4 regions of the Glaciecola sp. G7-5 genome follow, and region 2 is predicted to be linked to each of the others. Evidence: predicted binding sites of a transcription regulator. Region 2 holds the regulator's gene; each other region holds the start of a gene.
The links. The regulator FNR, encoded in region 2, switches genes on or off when oxygen is low (the NO sensors DNR and NnrR bind a similar motif). The targets are predictions, from matches to a motif close to TTGATCTAGATCAA.
Positions count from the first base shown of each region.

Region 1: the regulator FNR is predicted to act here: its motif matches at 1,850-1,863, upstream of AC0L6H_RS18175 (DUF3149 domain-containing protein).
Region 3: the regulator FNR is predicted to act here: its motif matches at 2,911-2,924, upstream of AC0L6H_RS20750 (TraR/DksA family transcriptional regulator).
Region 4: the regulator FNR is predicted to act here: its motif matches at 2,288-2,301, upstream of AC0L6H_RS08380 (acetate kinase).

Region 1 is NZ_CM147892.1:4,114,411-4,119,332, reverse strand. Features, by position in the region: gene gshA (glutamate--cysteine ligase) at 1-1,039, shown strand, start outside; gene AC0L6H_RS18180 (transglycosylase SLT domain-containing protein) at 1,157-1,783, shown strand; gene AC0L6H_RS18175 (DUF3149 domain-containing protein) at 1,940-2,062, shown strand; gene smrB (endonuclease SmrB) at 2,121-2,786, opposite strand; gene prmB (50S ribosomal protein L3 N(5)-glutamine methyltransferase) at 2,878-3,882, shown strand; gene aroC (chorismate synthase) at 3,936-4,922, shown strand, end outside.
Region 2 is NZ_CM147892.1:3,649,429-3,654,350, forward strand. Features, by position in the region: gene AC0L6H_RS16100 (DUF2987 domain-containing protein) at 1-468, shown strand, start outside; gene rssA (patatin-like phospholipase RssA) at 481-1,491, opposite strand; gene ttcA (tRNA 2-thiocytidine(32) synthetase TtcA) at 1,499-2,395, opposite strand; gene fnr (fumarate/nitrate reduction transcriptional regulator Fnr) at 2,472-3,206, opposite strand; gene AC0L6H_RS16120 (sulfite exporter TauE/SafE family protein) at 3,225-3,902, opposite strand; gene ccoS (cbb3-type cytochrome oxidase assembly protein CcoS) at 3,902-4,111, opposite strand; gene AC0L6H_RS16130 (heavy metal translocating P-type ATPase) at 4,202-4,922, opposite strand, start outside.
Region 3 is NZ_CM147892.1:4,722,775-4,727,696, forward strand. Features, by position in the region: gene AC0L6H_RS20730 (undecaprenyl-diphosphate phosphatase) at 70-870, opposite strand; gene folK (2-amino-4-hydroxy-6-hydroxymethyldihydropteridine diphosphokinase) at 867-1,379, opposite strand; gene folB (dihydroneopterin aldolase) at 1,376-1,744, opposite strand; gene plsY (glycerol-3-phosphate 1-O-acyltransferase PlsY) at 1,835-2,455, shown strand; gene AC0L6H_RS20750 (TraR/DksA family transcriptional regulator) at 2,538-2,846, opposite strand; gene AC0L6H_RS20755 (ion transporter) at 3,098-4,066, shown strand; gene AC0L6H_RS20760 (DUF3450 domain-containing protein) at 4,211-4,922, shown strand, end outside.
Region 4 is NZ_CM147892.1:1,943,329-1,948,250, forward strand. Features, by position in the region: gene AC0L6H_RS08360 (murein hydrolase activator EnvC family protein) at 1-84, shown strand, start outside; partial or broken gene AC0L6H_RS08365 (SDR family NAD(P)-dependent oxidoreductase) at 96-970, opposite strand; gene AC0L6H_RS08370 (MerR family DNA-binding protein) at 1,039-1,425, shown strand; gene AC0L6H_RS08375 (extensin-like domain-containing protein) at 1,482-2,171, opposite strand; gene AC0L6H_RS08380 (acetate kinase) at 2,511-3,716, shown strand; gene pta (phosphate acetyltransferase) at 3,743-4,922, shown strand, end outside.

The DNA.
Region 1 (4,922 bases), 460 kb from region 2:
TTTTAAACGCCTCGCTTGGGTAATTCCGTATTTATACGGCGCATCACCCGCTTTGTGTAGTTCGTTCATTTCGCATAAGCAAAGTGTTGGCCATAAGTTCGATAAAGTAGGCAAAGGTACGCTTTATATGCCATACGCTACATCGCTTCGCATGAGTGATTTAGGCTATACAAGCAGTGCGCAGTCAAATTTAAAAATTTGCTACAACGACCTGAGCACTTATGTAAGCAGTTTACGCAGCGCCATCGGCCAAAAAGCACCAGCATACGCACATTTAAGTAGTGACGATAAAAAAGGCTGGCAACAGCTAAACGACAACGTGCTGCAGATAGAAAATGAATTGTATTCGCCAATACGGCCTAAACAGGTTGCGAAATCATTAGAGATGCCAACCAATGCTTTGGAAGACCGCGGTGTAAGTTACTTAGAAGTGCGCTCATTGGATGTAAATCCGTATTCTCCAGTTGGCATTGATAAATCACAATTCCACTTTTTGGATGTGTTCTTGGTTTATTGTTTGCTAATGCCATCAGCAAAATTTGATGAAGAAAAGATAAACATTAGCCAACAGAATATCACTGATGTTGTTGAAAAAGGGCGTGAACCGGGCTTAATGCTTAATGATAATGGCAAAGCGGTATCACTAAAAGACTGGGGGCTTTCGCTCACACAAGATTTAGTGAAAGTGGCGACGCTACTGGATCAAGCCAAACAAAGTGATGTTCATGTAAAAGCGGTAAAGCAGCAAGAACTAAAATTCTTAGATCCTAGTGCAACACCTTCCGGAAAATGGCTTCAAACTTTGTTAGATAACGAAATAGACAATAGTGTATTGGGTTTAGAGCTAGCTAAAGAATACAAAGATAATGCTCAGAAGATGTCGTATATGAAGATAAGTAAAGAAGATTTTGTCGCCCAAGCACTGAGTTCTATTGAAGCAAGAAAAGAGATTGAAGCACAAGACGAGAAAGACTTTTCCCAGTTCGTAAATGATTATTTTACTAAGCGAGTAGCGGGTGATCCCAACCTCAAGTGCTAAAATACCTAAGGTGCAGACAAAAAAAAGCCTGACGCAAACACGTCAGGCAATACACACTTAGGGAAAACATTTTAACACACACGATAGTAAGAGCCTTAAGGATTAAAATAGTTCCACATGTTGTTAAAAAAAATGCATTTTTTTTTACTTGTCTTATTGAGCACACTATTTATTGGAGCTTGCAGCACAACGCCGCCCTCTGAACGTGAGAATTTGTGTCGAATTTTTGAAGAAAAAGATGATTGGTATGATGCCGCTGCCGATATGCGCGAAAAATGGGGCGTACCTATACATGTGCCAATGGCAATGATGTACCAAGAAAGCTCATTTCGCCACGACGCCAAACCGCCTCGAGATTATGTGCTGTTTGGACTTATTCCTTGGGGGCGAGTCAGTAGTGCATATGGTTACGCTCAAGCAAAAACGCCTACATGGTCTGACTATCAACGCGAGACAGGCAAAAGCTTTGCTGATCGTGACGACTTTGAGGATGCGTTAGACTTTATGGGCTGGTTTATTAGTAAAACCCATAAAATTAATGGTGTTTCAAAATGGGATGCGAAATTGCAATACCTCAACTATCACGAAGGATGGGGCGGATATAAACGCAAAAGTTATAACAATAAAACGTGGTTGCAATCTGTGGCTAACAAAGTGCATGAGCGTTCCTTGCGTTATGCCAGTCAACTTAGAAGCTGCGAGGAGGACTTGGATAAAGGTTGGTTTATGCGTTTGTTTAGTTAAGATCTAGGCAAAATATTGATCTAGATTAAGCTTTACTCCTCTTTGGCCTATTATCACCCTAAAACATTGATCGAGATCAGCGTTTGAAATGCAAACTGAACTACAATTTATTCATCAAAACAAACTTGTTTAATATAGTAAAAAAAGGTGAATATTATGTGGGACTTACTACTTTCTGATCCAGTTGCTTGGGGTTCTTTATTTGGTATTTTCGTGGTTGTTGCAATATGTGCATACTATGTATATTTGTTTCTGCATAACGTGAACGAAGACCTTTAATCTTTTGCGAGATACTTAGCAGTTTTATTTAGCGAGTTGTTAATACAGATAAACAAGCTTAGTCTGGCTTAAAAGCTTGAAAATCAATACCAATAAGCACTAAAAGTCCTGCTTTGCCGCCAAAGGCGCGCGGGGCTTGCACAAACGCTGCTACATCGGGATGTTGCACTAACCAATTAGGTATTTTACGTTTTAGTGTGCCTGTGCCATGTCCATGCAAAATACTGACACAGGCAAAATGACGTTTTTTTGCTTCAAAAATAACGGCAAGCATTTCCGCTTTTGCTTGCTTGCTTGTTAGGCCGTGCAAATCGACTTCAATGTCGGGCGGGTAATGGCCCATTGACAGCTTCTTTAGTATGTCTTTTGGACGATAAGCTAGTGTTTCTAGGCCTGTATTATCTACTTTAGATGAATCTTCAGCTCTAAAATATTTTATTGCTTTGCCTTGCGGCCAATGCGCTTCGAAGGTATCAGATAGTGCGATTGTTGCCGCATTCTGTATATAAGCCTTTGTTGAAAGATGTCCGCTGGCGCTCAAGTTGTCGCTCAGGCCCCCTAAACCTTGTGCGCTTGCTCGTTTTTTCGCGAGCTTTTGCGCTTTTTCTTTTTGCCGCTTTATTGCACCTTCGTCTTTACTCAAAATGTATCTATCATGATTTACCGGCGTTGCATCTTTAAACAGCGCTGAGAAATCCAAAGACTCGTCGTTTTTTTTGCTCATGATGGTATTTTTAACAGCATGTTGAGTGATTTTTCGATATTATACCCATCAAATCAGTCCATAAATAGCCTAATTAAGTAGTTAATCATTCATGCATGCAGATGAACAAGTGAAACAAGCACAGCAAAATAGCGCCCTTGATGATATTTCTCGCTTCGACAAACAAGAGAGTATCTTAAAATCACTTAACACTATTATTGACTATATTCGTTTCGCAATTTCTGAATTTAATCAGCATGATATTTACTATGGCCATGGCACCGAGAACGCGTGGCAAGAGGCGCATCGTCTTTTATTCACCGCCTTATCATTGCCACTTGACCTAAGTGGACAAGAACAGCAAGTATTTTATGGTTGCCAAGTGACCGACGCTGAAAAGCCACTTATTTTTAGTTGGATAAAAGCGCGATGTGAAGAAGCCACTCCCTTACCGTATTTGTGCAATCAAGCGTGGTTTGCTGGAATGCCATTTTATGTAGATGAACGCGTTCTTATCCCGCGCTCTCCATTTGCAGAGTTGATTGAAAATCGGTTTGCCGGCTATTTAGCTGAATCGAGCGAACCGGCGACTATATTAGATATGTGCACAGGTAGCGCTTGTATTGCTATTGCTTTAGCTCACAAATTTGAACATGCTCAAGTTGATGCCGTTGACATTGACGCCGATGCGCTCGATGTCGCATCTATCAATATTCAGCAATATCAACTAGAAGATCGCGTATTTCCAATGCAGTCAGATTTGTTTTCAAGTTTAGCTCAGCAAACTTACGATCTTATTGTCGTAAATCCTCCTTACGTCGACGAGGAGGACATGCAAGATTTGCCACGAGAATATATGCACGAACCAGAGTCGGCACTAGCATCGGGTTGCGACGGATTAGATTTAACACTCGCGTTACTTAAACAAGCTGCTAATTATATGTCTGATGACGCATGGCTATTTGTAGAAGTTGGCAATTCTGAAGTCAATTTTACCCAGCGCTTTGGTGAATTTAGTGTTAATTGGTGCGAACTTTCCTTGGGCGGAAGTGGCATTTTTGCTATTCAAAAAAGCGCTTTACTCTCACAAATGTCTTTATTAGATAAAACGCAATAAAGCACTAAGCATATTAAATAGAAAACCCAACTTATTAGAAAGGAAAAAGCTCGATGTCAGGAAATACCTTCGGTAAATTGTTTAGCGTGACGACCTTTGGTGAAAGTCACGGTTTAGCCATTGGTGGCGTTGTAGATGGTTGTCCTCCGGGCTTAGAACTTAATGAAGAAGATCTGCAAGGCGATCTAGATAGAAGAAAACCTGGAACATCCAAATTTACCACAGCGCGTCGCGAAGCTGACGAGGTGAAAATACTTTCTGGTGTGTTTGAAGGAAAAACGACCGGCTCAAGTATTGGTTTATTGATAAATAATACAGACCAACGTAGCCAAGATTACTCAAAAATTAAAGATAGTTTTCGACCCGGTCACGCTGACTACACCTACCAGCAGAAGTTTGGTATGCGTGATTATCGAGGAGGCGGACGTTCTTCTGCGCGTGAGACCGCGGTTAGAGTTGCTGCAGGCGGAATCGCTAAAAAGTACCTCAAACAAGTATATGGCGTTGAAATACGCGGTTATATTTCACAAATTGGTCCAGTGGCGATAGAAAAAGTAGACCATGCAATCACAAATACCAACCCCTTCTTTTGCCCAGACGTAGATAAGCTTGATGCTCTTGAGCAATATATGCGTGATTTGAAAAAAGAAGGCAATTCAGTTGGGGCTCGCGTTTCAGTATCAGCGACAAACGTACCAGTAGGCTTAGGCGAACCTGTTTTTGACCGCCTAGATGCTGACATCGCGCATGCGATGATGGGTATCAACGCGGTGAAAGGAGTTGAAGTTGGGGATGGCTTTGATGTTGTTACGCAAAAAGGTACCGATCATCGTGATGAAATTTCACCTGAAGGATTTTATACCAATCACGCTGGCGGCGTTTTGGGCGGTATAAGTACTGGGCAAGAGATACTAGTTCATATGGCATTAAAACCGACTTCTAGCATTAGTATTTCGGGAAGAACGGTAGATATCAAAGGTGATAGCGCAGAGATTATCACCAAAGGTCGTCATGATCCCTGCGTTGGTATCCGCGCAGTT
Region 2 (4,922 bases):
ACCTTATGTGAGATCCAAAGCGCTAGAATTAGCACACAAAAACAGCAAATTCCTATACAGCTTACACCCGAGTATAGGTTTACATTACCATCAGAAAAAGCCTTACGTCTTGCAGATGCTATCGTCATCATGCAATTAAAAGAAGCGGCGAACATTTGTGATATTTCTGTACAGCTAGAAACAAAAGCTGAATATCTGCATGAAAGCTATGATCGTGACGAACTGCAAATGTTATATCAGCAATATACAGAATTTTTCGATAGTGTCGGCGGCTTCATGTCATTTATGATGCCGAAGGTCAGTGGCTTAACTTTTCAATTTGCTGATAAAGAGTTGCAACACGATCTGGACAACGGCATGAAAATAAGTAATGGAAGCTTAACAATAAGTGCAGATGAAATTGATAGCTTGAAGTTGATTAAGTTACCTAAGGCGCCCATGCGTATAACAGCGAAAACAACAAAATAATAGTTAACGGGACTATTTAGTCCCTTTGTCATTATTTTGTGGCGCCAACTCAGGTGCTATAGTGGGTTGTTCACCTGGGGCAATGTTTGCTGGGTCTTCACCGCGCTCCTCGAGTTCGTCTTTGACTTTGATATTCAATTGATATTGAATTTGTTCGGCAAGCCTATACACCGCATCTCGTCCTTCTTTAGACATTTCTTCAGCACGGTGGAATTCAAGCAAACCGACATCTCTTAATTGAGGCTCAATAAGTAAATCCGGCGGATCGCCACCTAAACGCGAGCGTGTGACTCTAGCTTGAAGTATTTCTAGCGAACTACTCATTACACTGACTATGCCTGGCGCTTGTTTTTTATTTGGTTTCGGGTCAGGGGAAAACCATTGTTTCATAAAACCACCGCTAGCATTACTCAAAAAGCGGTCTGTCTTTTGTTGATTAACCTCATGATCATGTTCAAAATTTTCAATCAACTGTGGCCTGAAATCAGCACTAAGATTGATGGCAATAACAAAGTCCGCACCTAACTGACGACATTGGTTTACCGGAACGGGATTAACTACAGCGCCATCGACCAACCATCTACCTGCATGCTCAATCGGTGGAAATAACGCTGGGATGGCACATGACGCTTGGATAGCATCGCTTATATCACCTTTGTTGAACACCACCTCTTTGCCAGAATACAAGTCGGTAGCCACTGCTGTGAATGGTAACTTCATCTCTTCAAATGTAGGAGCGCAAAATTCTTCTTTGTGCTTGGTAAATACTTTTTGTCCGCTGGCAATACCGCCTCGCCTAAAGCCCAGTCCTAATAAGCCAAACACTTGCCAGTCAGTAAGTGAATATGCCCATTCCTCTAACTCATCTAATTTACCGCTTGCGAATGCAGAGCCTACATATGCACCAATTGAACAACCGGCGACGACATCAATTTTAACCCCTAAATCCTCTAGGGCTCTGATGATTCCAATGTGCGCCCAACCTCTTGCTGCTCCTGCGCCTAACGCTAAGCCAATTTTCATGTTTACTCTACTTTAATTCTATTATTGAAACCAGATCGTCAATATCTTGAGATTCTGCTTTAGGCAGTTCAGGCGTATCAAATGCGATGTCGCCTTCACCATTTATTCGTGTTTGTACACTAAGGTCTGTAAAGTCAAACAAGGTCTGATCTAACATATGCGAAGGCACAATATTTTGCATTGCTTTAAACATAGATTCAATGCGTCCTGGGAAGCGTTTTTGCCAATCTTGCAACATTAACTTAATGTTTTTGCGTTGCAAATTTTCTTGCGATCCACAAAGATTACAAGGAATGATAGGAAAACAAAGCGTATCTGCGTATTTTTGAATATCCGCTTCAGTACAATAGGCAAGGGGACGAATAACAACATGCTCGCCATTGTCACTTACCAGTTTTGGTGGCATTGACTTTAATCTTCCACCATAAAACATATTTAAAAACATGGTTTCTAACATGTCATCACGATGATGACCTAATGCTATTTTCGTTGCTTCCAACTCTTTCGCTGTACGATACAAAATACCGCGGCGCAGTCGAGAGCACAGTGAACACGTGGTTTTGCCTTCAGGTATTTTGTCTTTGACGATTGAATAAGTATCTTCTTCAACAATCTTATATTCAATCCCTAAGCCATCTAAATAGTCAGGTAGAATGTGCTGCGGAAAACCAGGTTGCTTTTGATCGAGATTGACCGCTACTATGCTAAAAGAGATAGGGGCGATGCGTTTAAAATACATTAATACGTCGAGTAGCGTGTAACTATCCTTGCCGCCCGATAAACAGACCATGACCTTGTCACCGTCTTCAATCATATTAAAGTCAATGATTGCTTTACCGGTCTCGCGACGAATACGCTTTTGAAGCTTATTAAAATTGTATGTAGATTTGAGTTTAGCTGACATGAGCACTTCACAATAACGAAAAACCTGCTAAGTATACAGCAAGCTTATTCGTTATTGCATCACAATGTGGGGATATTTAGCCTACTGCGGTAAACGCAATATCATTTTCTGGAATACGTTGCTTTATTCCATCAAAATCAATAATGCTAATTAATTTACCGTCGACTTGGATTAGGTTTTCTTTTTGAAAGCGCGTTAACAAGCGAGAAATCGTTTCTACCGTTAAGCCTAAATAATTGCCAATTTCGTTTCTTGTCATCGACAGATTAAATTGTTTGGCTGAGTAGCCTCGTTCATCAAAACGCATCGATAAATGATTAATAAAATGCAATAAGCGTTCTTCAGCGCTGCGCTTACTCAATAACATAATTAAATTATGATCATGTTTAATTTCTGAACTCATAAAACGCATTATTTGTTGACGTAACTTAGGGTAATTACTCGAAACTTCTTCTAAGGTTTCATAAGGCAATTCGCATACCATGGCTGTTTCAAGTGCTTGGGTATAGCTTTGGTGAACTTCGTCTTTCAAGGCATCAAAGCCGATAATATCGCCAGGGAAATGGAAACCAGTAACTTGCTCAATGCCGTTTTTGTCACTTATGTAGGACTTAAATGAACCAGAACGTACCGCAAACAAAGAATGAAACTTATCGCCCGCATTAACCAACTTATCATGCTTTTGCAGAGGGCGTTTACGTTCAATAATATCATCGAGAGAATCTAACTCATGTTTATTTAAACTCACTGGAAGACACAAATGACTGAAAGTACAACTCTGACAATGTATTGATAACTCTTTATTTGACATGGGCTCTCTGCTGTTTTGCTATTCCAAGTTTGTTATACCTTGAAACAAATCGAAAATCAAAATTATTGCAAATAAAAACAATAAACTGGCAATCGTAAGTCGCGTCGCTTTGTGTTGCAATATCGGAATAAGGAAACTAGCTCCTAAACTGCTCGCAACCAAAGCGGGTAATGTGCCTAAACCAAAACAAAGCATGAACAATGCGCCTTGCACTAGGCTGCCACTGGCCAGTGACCATGTAAGTGCCGAGTAGACTAAACCACACGGTAACCAGCCCCAAATCATTCCGTAAAGTATGGTGTACCAAGGACTTTTAAATGGGATTAATTGCTTCGCAATTGGGGCTAAATGCTTCCATAGCTTAGCACCTGCCTTTTCGAAATAAATAAGACCTTTGTATATATCACTGATATAAAGAGCAAGTAGTAATAAAAATATAATGCTTAAACTTTGCAATATCAGTAAGCCTGTAACCACACTCGATGAGAAAAGGCTACCCAACCAACCCGTGAGTGCTCCAGCAATAGTGTATGAGAAAATACGCCCAGCGTTGTAGCTCAGAATATAGGGCGTGTGTGACGTGTTTTTAGGTACGGCAAAGGTAAACGCGCTTGCTATTGGTCCACACATGCCTATACAGTGGACTCCACCTGCGAGCCCAATAAGAAATGCCGAAAAGTAACTAAATTCAGACACTATTGTTTGCTTTCTTTGTCTGTTGTATTGTCTTCATTTGGTAGGTTATTCGCTTCTTTATTTTGTTTAATATCATCATCAAACAGTATGCTGTAACCTTGCCTTTCTAAATCATCAAACTGATTTGATTTAACTGCCCAAAAAAAGATGCCTATTGCGATACCAACAATTATTATCGCCAAAGGAATTAATACATAAATGATACTCATCACTGATACCTTGTTGTTACTTTTTATGTAGATGGATAACATAAAAAGCATGTTATTTATCATACCTTGTGTATTTACTACTTGGCTAGCTTAGCGCATTAAACGTGTTGAATTATATACCACAACAATCGAACTAAGCGACATACCTAAAGCCGCTTGCCATGGCGTTAGCCAACCAACAACTGCAAAAGGGAGAACCAAAAAATTGTAAGCTAAAGCCCAAGCAATATTTTGCTTTATTTTGGACTTTGTTCTCTTTGCCATGACTAGTAGGTCAACAACTGATTGTAATTTTGGATTTAGTAATACAATATCGGCCGCATTTTTAGCAAGGTCTGAAGCGTTGCCTACCGCAATGGATACGTCAGCTGCTGCCAATACGGGAGCATCATTGATACCATCACCCAGCATAACAACCCGTCGTTCTTTCGCCTGAAGTTTGCCGATGTAATTTAGTTTTGCCTGAGGGGTACTATCCCCAACAGCATTGTAAATGTTTAATTCCTCTGCAACTTTGTTGACATTAACTTGAGTATCGCCACTTAATATAGTGAGTTCATGACTGCCTAATTGACTGACAATACCAGAGGCGTCTTTGTGTACTGTGTCGCTAATCCAAAATGCGGCTATTAGGGTGTCACTTGTACTTAGTAACACATTCGCACCCTCAACTTGATTCATAGCACTTGCAGAATTCAAAGCGTTTATCATTGGCAGTATCATGGCTTGGCTACCCAAAAATAGTTGTTTATCGTCAAGCTTTACCGATATACCTTCACCTATTTTAACGGCGTATTCACTTAAGTTAAAA
Region 3 (4,922 bases), 1.1 Mb from region 2:
TTTGAGCTGAAGCCGCCAACTACTGCGCGGCCTGTGTTTGAAAAGGTATCTACCGTTAATCCTACTCGCTTAGGTGTAGATTATATAGAGTAAAACGGCACCCAAAATTAAGCGGTAGATCACAAAGGGCAACATACCAATTTTTGAAATCCAACTCAAAAACAAATATATACATAAATAAGCTGCTACGAAGGAAAAAGTCGCGCCATAAAAAAGCGCCGTCCAATCTACACCTGATTTAGCCGCCAGTAAATCGAGGGTTGCGAATAAACCGGCTGCCAATATAATGGGAATGGATAACAAAAAGGAAAATCTTGCTGCGCTTTCTCGGGTGAGCCCAAGTAACAAACCTGCGGTCATGGTTATACCTGAACGAGAGGTACCGGGTATGACAGCAATAGCTTGAGCGGCGCCAATAAGTAAGGTGTCTTTTAGCGTGATTTTGTCGGTGCTTTTACGCTGTTTGGCGGTGGCATCTGCGTACCACAGCAGCAGACCAAAAACGATCGTTGTTATGGCGATAACGAGGGCTGTTCGTGCATTTAATTCAATCCAATCTTTCATCAAAAAACCAAATAGACCGGCAGGAATCGTTCCGATAACAATCCACCATGCTAAACGCGAATCAGTGCTTTGCTTTTTGCTAAAGCCATGGCCAAACCAAGCTAGACTTAAGCGCCAAATATCTTCGCGTAGGTAAATCATCACCGCCAACAGGCTCCCAACATGCACCGCAACATCAAACGCAAGACCTTGATTTTTCCAGCCTAAAACTTCAGCGGGTAATAACAAATGTGCCGAGCTTGAAATAGGCAAAAACTCGGTTAGGCCTTGAATAATCGCCAATATAATAATTTCAAAAATGGTCATTGCTTAGATGCACTCCATGTAAAGCCAGATGGCCATAGTCGTTGTTGTTTATTGTTGCTATGGGCTAAAAACTCTTGCCATAACACAGCGTAGGATTTTTGCGTACTAGGATGGATTTGTTGTGGAACAATTTCAGCCATAGGGCGCAAAACGAAAGCATTGTACTCAATTTCGTCGCGAGGTAATACTACAGGGTCACTAGTAATGACGTTGTCGAAGGTCAATAAATCGAGGTCAAGCGTACGATTGCCATACTTTTTGTCGCGAGTACGGCCATGTTCATCTTCAATACCTTTTAATCGTGAGCAAACTTCTGCAATAGAGCGCTTGGTATAAGCGAGCACAACTAAATTTAGGAAGTTGTCACCATCAAAGCCGACCGACTCACTTTCATATATGGTCGATAAAATGAGCTCACCAAAATCCCGGTGTAATGCTTGTAAACCGCATTTTGTATTGTGCTCTTTGTCAATATTTGAGCCGACACTAATTAGGATTTGATGTTTCATGAGCTTCCCGCATTATTGCGTTTGCGAGTAATTTTTATCCCGACCGCGGTGACATTATCTAAAATATCGGGTTTATTAAGCGTAAGCGTGACACAATCTGTCGCAAACTCTGCTAATAAAGTAGAGGCCATTTGCTCGGCCAAGGCTTCAAGAAGCTTATAACTTGCGCCATCAGCAATATCGGCCATGCGCTGCGCAATTTTGCCATAATCTAAGGTGTCGGTAACGTCGTCAGATTTTCCTGGGGTTTCGAGATTAGCTTGGAGTTCAATATCTACAATTACTCTTTGCTTTGCATGGCGCTCAAAGTCATATACACCAATGAGGGTGTACAGTTGAAGCCCATTTATATACACTTTGTCCATTCACACACACTTTTAAGGCTTACATAAATTGCAAGCTTGTTTAGTCAAGTCAACTATGCATAGTGTATCGCGAACCTATAGGTCAAGTACATGACTACATGGGTGGTTTTTTTTATTGTTGGCGCGTACCTGCTTGGGTCTATTTCAAGCGCGGTCATTATCACTCGCTTTTTTGTGAAGTCAGATATTCGTCAGCAAGGGTCTGGTAACCCCGGCACAACAAACGTGCTAAGAATAGCCGGTAAAAAAGCCGCCGCAATGGTGTTTATTTTTGATGTATTAAAAGGCGCGCTACCTGTCTACAGTGCCTTTTTAATGGGTTTTAGCCCAATGGTATTGAGCCTAGTTGCATTAAGTGCTTGTGTGGGTCATATGTACCCAATCTTTTTTGGCTTTAAAGGTGGAAAGGCTGTTGCCACGGCATTAGGTGCAATGATGCCGCTCAACGGGTGGCTGGCCCTTTGCCTATTAGGCACTTGGATAATCATTTTTGCGATTACACGCATTTCGTCATTAGCAGCCATTTCAACCTTATTGCTCGCGCCCGCCTACACCTTTTTGTTTAAGCCCGAATATACATACGCGGTGGCAACACTTTGCGCTCTGATTATCCTTAAACACAAAAGTAATATTATGCGTTTGTTGAGTAAACAGGAGGATAAAATTGCGAAAGACCGCAAGGCTTCTGAAGACAAGCAAACAGAAGACTGATGTAAGACGTTAATAATATACGCAATTGCTGCTAAAGCGCATCCATACGCTTTACAATTTATATAATTCGACGATGTAATTATTAACCACAGTCTTTACAATTTGCTGCAAACGGTATCGCATCTAAACGCTCAGGGCTAATATCGCCATGGCACTTTTCGCATTTGCCGTACATTGAGTTTTCGAGCTTAATAAGCGCATGTTCTATTTGTTCTAACTCATGTTCTGCTTCGTTTTTAAGATTAAGCAATACATCATCATTTTGCCGGTCTACCACTTGGTCAGAAAACTTTCCGCTGGTTTTACGGTTATGCAAATCTTTATTAATTTTAGCTACGCGAACACTCAATTCTTCTTTAAGCGCAAGCATTTTTTCTACTCTATTAGTCATCACTTTTCCTTAACGTACACGCATTAGTGCTGTATGTAGTCTAGGCCTAAATAGCACTATGGCATTGATACGAATCAACAAAACAGCATTAAGTCGCGACATCAAGGTGCGCTCCCTGCATAGTGGATGAATAGTGTATGCATAGCACTTATTTTTCTTTTACTCTTTTGACACACTGACTAAATTACAAAGGAAACACGCTAATAGTACCGTTTTTCTTTAACAGCCCAATTTGAAATAGCGAGAAATAAATGAATAGCTCTAATCTAAAGCATACTGTTTTTTATATATTGCAACCCTATGGCGAAGGTAATCATAAAGGCTATTGGTTTGACTGGTTTTTAATATGCCTAATATTTATTAATGTCATCGTTGTTATGCTCGAAACTATGCCTACTCTGCATGCACAACATCATCAGCTATTTTTTGCCTTTGAGGTGTTTTCGGTCGTTATATTTACCATTGAGTATATTGCAAGAATATGGACGTGCACCTTAGAAGAAAACCACGAAAATAGTCACAAATCGACACTGCGTCAGCGATTGCAATTTATGCTTAGACCCATGTCCTTAGTCGACCTTTTGGCTATTTTGCCATTTTATTTAAGTATGTTTGTAGCCTTGGACCTACGCGTATTGCGCTTATTCCGCTTATTACGCATGATGAAACTTGGTCGTTATTCGGTAGCCATGCAAACCTTGCAAGTTGTTATCGCTCGAGAATACCGAGTAATTATTGCAGCATTAGGAATGTTAATGATTGTGATGGTGGTTGCCGCAACCGTTATGTATCACTTAGAACATAGCGCACAACCGGAACACTTTGGCACTATTCCTGCGGCATTATGGTGGTCTGTCGTTACGTTAAGTACGGTGGGATATGGTGACGTTTCTCCGATTACGCCAGCCGGTCAATTTTTCGCCGGCATGTTTATTCTCATTGGCGTTGCCTTGTTTGCTTTACCGGCGGGTATTTTAGCATCCAGTTTTACTGAGCAAATGTCGCTTCGCCGAGTCCAGTTTAGAACCAGCGTAATGGACATGTTAGCACAAGGTCATTTAGCGCTAAGTGACCTGGAAAAGCTTGATCACGTTAGGCGATCCTTACGGCTAGATAAACAAGAAGCAGAGGTACTATTTACGGCGCTTCGCAAACAAAAAGAAGCCAAGCAAAAAAGCCACCCAAGTATTTGTCCACACTGTCATAAATCTATCGAATAAATGATCTAGAACAATATTTGAGCATTTTGGGGCTAGACTATTTCCTTAATTCGCCTATTAATAAATATAGGAAGCAATAACAATCGAGAGAGGACATATGTTAAATCTGCGCGTAGTATTGGTCATCACACTTCTTTTTGTGTCATGCAAGCATGGGGACAAGAAAAAACACAACAGCTAGTTGATGAGGGGCTTGATCGTTTAAAACAAAACCAAGAGTCTCAAAAAACCATCGACGACACCTTAGAAAATATTCAGAGCATGGAAAGAGAATTTCAGGATGAGTTGCAGTTACTTGATAGTCTCAATATGTATAACGCAATGCTCCAGCGTCAGTTAGATGACCAGCAGTCCCAAATTCGTAAAATTAAAGCGTCAATCAATAATGTCACCTTGATTGAACGTCAAATTATGCCGCTACTTGTGAGAATGATAGATGCCCTCGAAAATTTTGTAGAGGTTGACTTGCCGTTTCTGCAAAGCGAACGCATTGCCCGTGTCAATGATTTAAAAGAATTACTAAACAAGGCTGAATACACAACCTCAGAGAAGACACGACGTGTATTTGAAGCATATCAAATAGAAAACGAGTATGGCTATACCATCGAATCGTACAAAGGACGCGTTGATTTAATGGGAGAAAAGTTTGCCGTTGATTTTTTACGGATAGGCAGAATCGGCCTAATGTACCGTGACCTTGCGGGAGAGCGCGTAGGGTTTTGGAATAAAGAGAGTAATGCTTGGCAGCCCTTAACCGAGCGCCAATACATACGACACATTACCAAAGGTTTAAAAATAGCACGCGAAGAAATTTCTCCTGAATTGATTACATTGCCAATTGTGGCAAATATAGAGG
Region 4 (4,922 bases), 1.7 Mb from region 2:
GGCGGCCAAGAGCTCGCTGGTTTATATTTTGAAATTAGGCACAAAGGTAAAGCTTTAAATCCAAGCCAATGGTTAAAACGTTAGCATTATTCACTCTATCGCGACAACAAATAGGGGCGCAGTAGCTCCATTGATATTTGATGTAATTGTTCCGCAATAAGCTGAGATTGCGCGGTTAAACTAGGCAGCTTAAGACGTTTATCTCTGTAGTAGCCACCCGTATTCTTATCGAAGTTGCGTTCGGTGCTTAGGTAGATACCCGTTTCCGCCCCTTTTGCTCCATTGCGAAAAAAAGTGCGAAGTAGGGGGTGTGCCCATCTGAGAGTTTTCGGCAAAGCTTTCTGCGTCATGTCAGTGTCAACTATTCCCGGGTCAAAACAGTTTATGCTTATATTTGTACTTAGAAACGTCGATAAGTAGCGTGTTGTCAGTACAGTGCAGAGTTTCGAGTTCTGATAAGCAAGCATTGCGCTATATTCTGAATTCTCAAAGTTGACATCATCCAGATTTAAATTGGCATTAAAATGCTGAAAAGATGAGGTATTGACAATTTTTGACGACTCAGCTTTTCTTAATTTTGACTCCAATAATAGCGTTATTAGAAGCGGGGCTAAATGATTCACAGCAAATGTCATCTCAAGGTCGTTACTACTAAAACAGAGGGAATCACCAGGGAAAACGCCAGCGTTGTTAATTAATAAATCTACTGACCTCACTCTTTTTTTACCTTGTTTACAGCCTTAGAGATACTCTCGAGTGAAGATAATTCACAATCTACAAAATGAACATCTTTTTTAATGTTCGTGGGTAGCTCTGTGAGCAGTGACTGAAACTTGTCTCTGTTACGTGCAAGAATGAAAAAATCAGCATCGATTTCTTTTGTCAGGCTTTTGAACCAATTCACTCCAAAACCTGATGTTGCCCCTGTCATCACCACTACTTTTCTATTCATGTTCATATGTAAGCTCATTCATTAATTTGGAAGCCTATAGCCTAAATGTTAAAGTATGGTTTAAGTCAAACAAGAAATTTAATTTTGTGAAAATAAAAGACATGTCGTTAAAGACAAGCACACCGGCTTCAACGCTTCGATACTATGAAAAAATTGGGTTGTTGCCGACTATTTCGCGTCAATCCGGCCAGCGAGTCTATAGTGAATCAATGCTATGGCGAGTAAACTTTATTAATGCTGCAAAATTAACGGGCTTCACGCTTGAAGAAATAAAATCACTTTTCCAACTAGCTGATAATAATAATGACTGGCGTTATGCGGCGAAGCAAAAATTAGATGAAATTAATAAGCAAATTGAACAGTTGCAAAGAATGCAGGTGGCTTTGAGCCATGTCGTCGAGCAAGATTGTTTGGATGACGGTATTGCAATGTTTGCAAATAAAAAGGAACTATCAAACATTAAGGGGCGCTAAAATACCTTTAATATAAATAGTCCAAATATGACGGATAAAATCTATTAGTTACTGTGTTACTTACAAGCGAAGGAGCCTCCCATATCAAAATGGAAATGGTCTTTGTGTAAAGCGTTGAATTCTGGGCCAAGCACTGTTTTAAAGTAATCGCAGGCAGTTTCGTGCACCGCTCTGATAAAATCTCCTTCATTAGAGTCGCTTTCCCAATGATTAAGCACGCTAACTTGCTGATTCCCTTCTAGTACAAAACCCGCTATATCAATGGCATTTGCATAAGCATGCTCACTGCGCCTGCCTGATGACGCGCCGTTTATATTTCTGCAGGAGTATGTACCATAATGAAGCACTTTGTTTACGCGTTTATTAAGGTGTTTTTCGGCAAGCCTATTTAAATCGTGGGTTTCCCATAGCGCAAGTGCCACTAGGGCAGGGCAACTAAGCTGAATATTTCCGCCGTAAGAAATACTCGATTGACGAAGTTGCACAGCATTGTTAAAACCGCATGACTCTCCTGTTGTGCGGTCTTTAATAAGACCAAAATCAAGCTCACTTGCCTCTAGCACTTCAAGACAGGCTTCAGGATTACGTTTTAATCGCGTGATTTTAAATTTAGTAACAAAGCTTGGTTCTTGCGCTATATCTAAGCGTGTAAACGGATGATAATTGGCAGGTAGTGCATTGTGCAGAGTTAGCAAAACCATTAGTACAAAAAGCAATAAACCCAAAAGCCAATATTTAAGTCGCATAATAATGAGTATCATATATTGTTGTGAATATAGCTTCAGAAGGCAAAATAATTCCAATAGTATTAACGTATAATTCGTACATATTCTAATCCCTTGAAAGTAAAACAGCCATTTTATTGATCCATGGCAATGAAGGATGCGCTGTTAGTGCTCAATAATCACCAACTTTTGCCGAAGTGCTAAGAGAAAAAATAAAACCTACAAAGATGACGGCTATACTATTGCGACCGTTACTTATGATTATAATATTACCGTATACAATTATGACTAAGATAGATGCTATATGCGAATCCATTTGGATAGCGCCGAGCATTCTCTTTAATAACAGGAAAAAGTTCATTGTCTTCAAGTGACCCTTATATTCTCGTCCTTAACTGCGGAAGTTCATCAATTAAGTTTGCCATTATGCAGGCAAGCAGCGGTGCCACGCCTTTAAAAGGCTTGGTTGAGAATCTCTTTACCGAGCATAACCTTATTCGCTATGAATACGAAAACGAGAAAACGTCTAAGGATTTACCCGCAAATACTGATCATAAAAATGCATTAGAATACATCGTTGCCTTACTTTCACGATTTGAAGTACTGAAACAAAATCTCGTAGCGGTGGGTCATCGAGTGGTGCATGGCGGAGAACATTTCACGGCTTCGGTAATAATTGATGAGGAGTCAATAAACGCAATCGATAAAACAGCGCAAATGGCGCCGTTGCATAATCCAGCCAATTTAGCCGGTATTCGTAGCGCGCAATTGGCCTTTCCACATCTACCGCAAATTGCGGTATTTGATACTGCGTTTTTTCAAACACTGCCCCCACAATCTTTCTTGTATGCGCTTCCCTACGAAATGTATGAAAAGCATGCTATCCGTAAATACGGATTTCATGGAACAAGTCATTACTTTGTTGCCCACCAAACGGCTGATAAATTAGGGCTAGCCTATGAGAAGTGCAATCTTATCACGGCGCACCTTGGCAACGGTTGCAGTATCACCGCTATAAAGCAGGGGAAAGCGCTAGATACAAGTTTAGGTTTTACGCCACTTGAAGGGCTAATTATGGGCACTCGAAGTGGTGATATTGACCCCAGCCTGCCCAGTTTTATGATAGATCAACTCGGCTATAGCGCCCAAAAAGTCAATGAGATTTTAAATAAACAATCTGGTTTATTGGGCATATCGGGGCTGACTAACGATTGTCGCGAGCTAGAAGAACAAGCAAGTCTTGGCAATGAGCAAGCACAGCTTGCTTTAGACATGTTTTGCTATCGATTAGTTAAATATATTGGCGCATATATGGCGGTGCTAGGCCCTCTGCACGCATTGGTGTTTACGGGTGGTATTGGCGAAAACTCTGCCTATATCCGCCAACATGTGGTTTCGCAACTTGCTCATATGGGCTTTGCACTTAACGCCGAAAAAAATGACGAGATTCGATTTGGCCGCTCTGGCAGTATTCACGCTAGTAATAGTATTCCTATTTGGGCAATCGCAACGAATGAAGAGTGGGTCATTGCCCAAGATGCCGCCCGACTTTCGCAAACACGATAATTTATAAAAGTTTTTAAAGGTAAGTAATGACTCAACGGATAATGTTAATTCCTATAGGTACCGATGCTGGTTTAACAAGTGTCAGCCTTGGGCTGGTTAGAGCGCTGCAGCAACAGAGCCTAAAAGTGAATTTTTTCAAACCCATCGCGCAACAAAGACGTAGCAGTGATCTACACGAAAAGTCCACAAGCATACTGCATAACATGGGCTTTGCAAAAATGGCAACCCCTTTAAGTGCCGCTTATGTTGAAGATTTGATGAGTAAAGACCAAAGCGATGACTTACTTGAAGAAATCGTCCAATTGTTTGAAGCGCAAGCGGTAGATGAAGATATTATTGTTATTGAAGGGCTTATTTCAACACCTGAACATCCCTATGCGGTCAAGGCCAATCGCACAATTTGCAATGCCTTAGACGCTAAAATAGTACTGGTAGCTGCACCTTCAAGAATGTCGATGAATCAACTCAACGATAAAATTGAAATAGTGGCCGATAGTTATGGCGGGCGCAGGGGTAAGCGCATAATCGGCTGTATTTTGAATAAAATTGGCGAACCGGCTGACCTTGGTGGGCGTTTAGGAGCTGATTTAACTGAGCAATACGATGATATAAAATCAATAGGGTTTATTAAGTCATTAATGAGCCAAGCGGTGTTTAAAAAGTTTCCACTTTTAGGCAGCATCACATGGAACTTTGAACTCTTAGCACCGCGCGTGCAAGACATAAAATACCATCTAAATGCGCAGTTACTTAACGAAGGGGATTACTTGCATCGCCGCTTGCGCAGTGTGCATTTATGCGCAAGAGAAATCCACAACATGACCTCGGTGTTAAAGCCTGGTGCCTTGTTGATAATCTCTGGCGATAGAAGTGACATTATAGTTTCAGCATGTTTGGCGTCACTAAATGGCACTAAAATAGGCGCGTTACTGTTAACCGGGGGCTATCAACCAGCTCCTGGCATTCTGAAGCTTTGTGAACATGCTTTTGAAACTGGTTTGCCGATGATGCTCGTGCAGGAAAACACGTGGCATACCACCACAAACTTGCATCGTTTTAACCAAGAAGTGCCGGTGGACGATACCCAAAGAATTAACCGTGTGATGGATCATACCGCCAGTTGCATGAGTGAAAAATGGCTAAGCGAGCTTTCAACTACAGTGAGAACAGCTACCAGACTTTCGCCACCTGCGTTTAGATATAAAT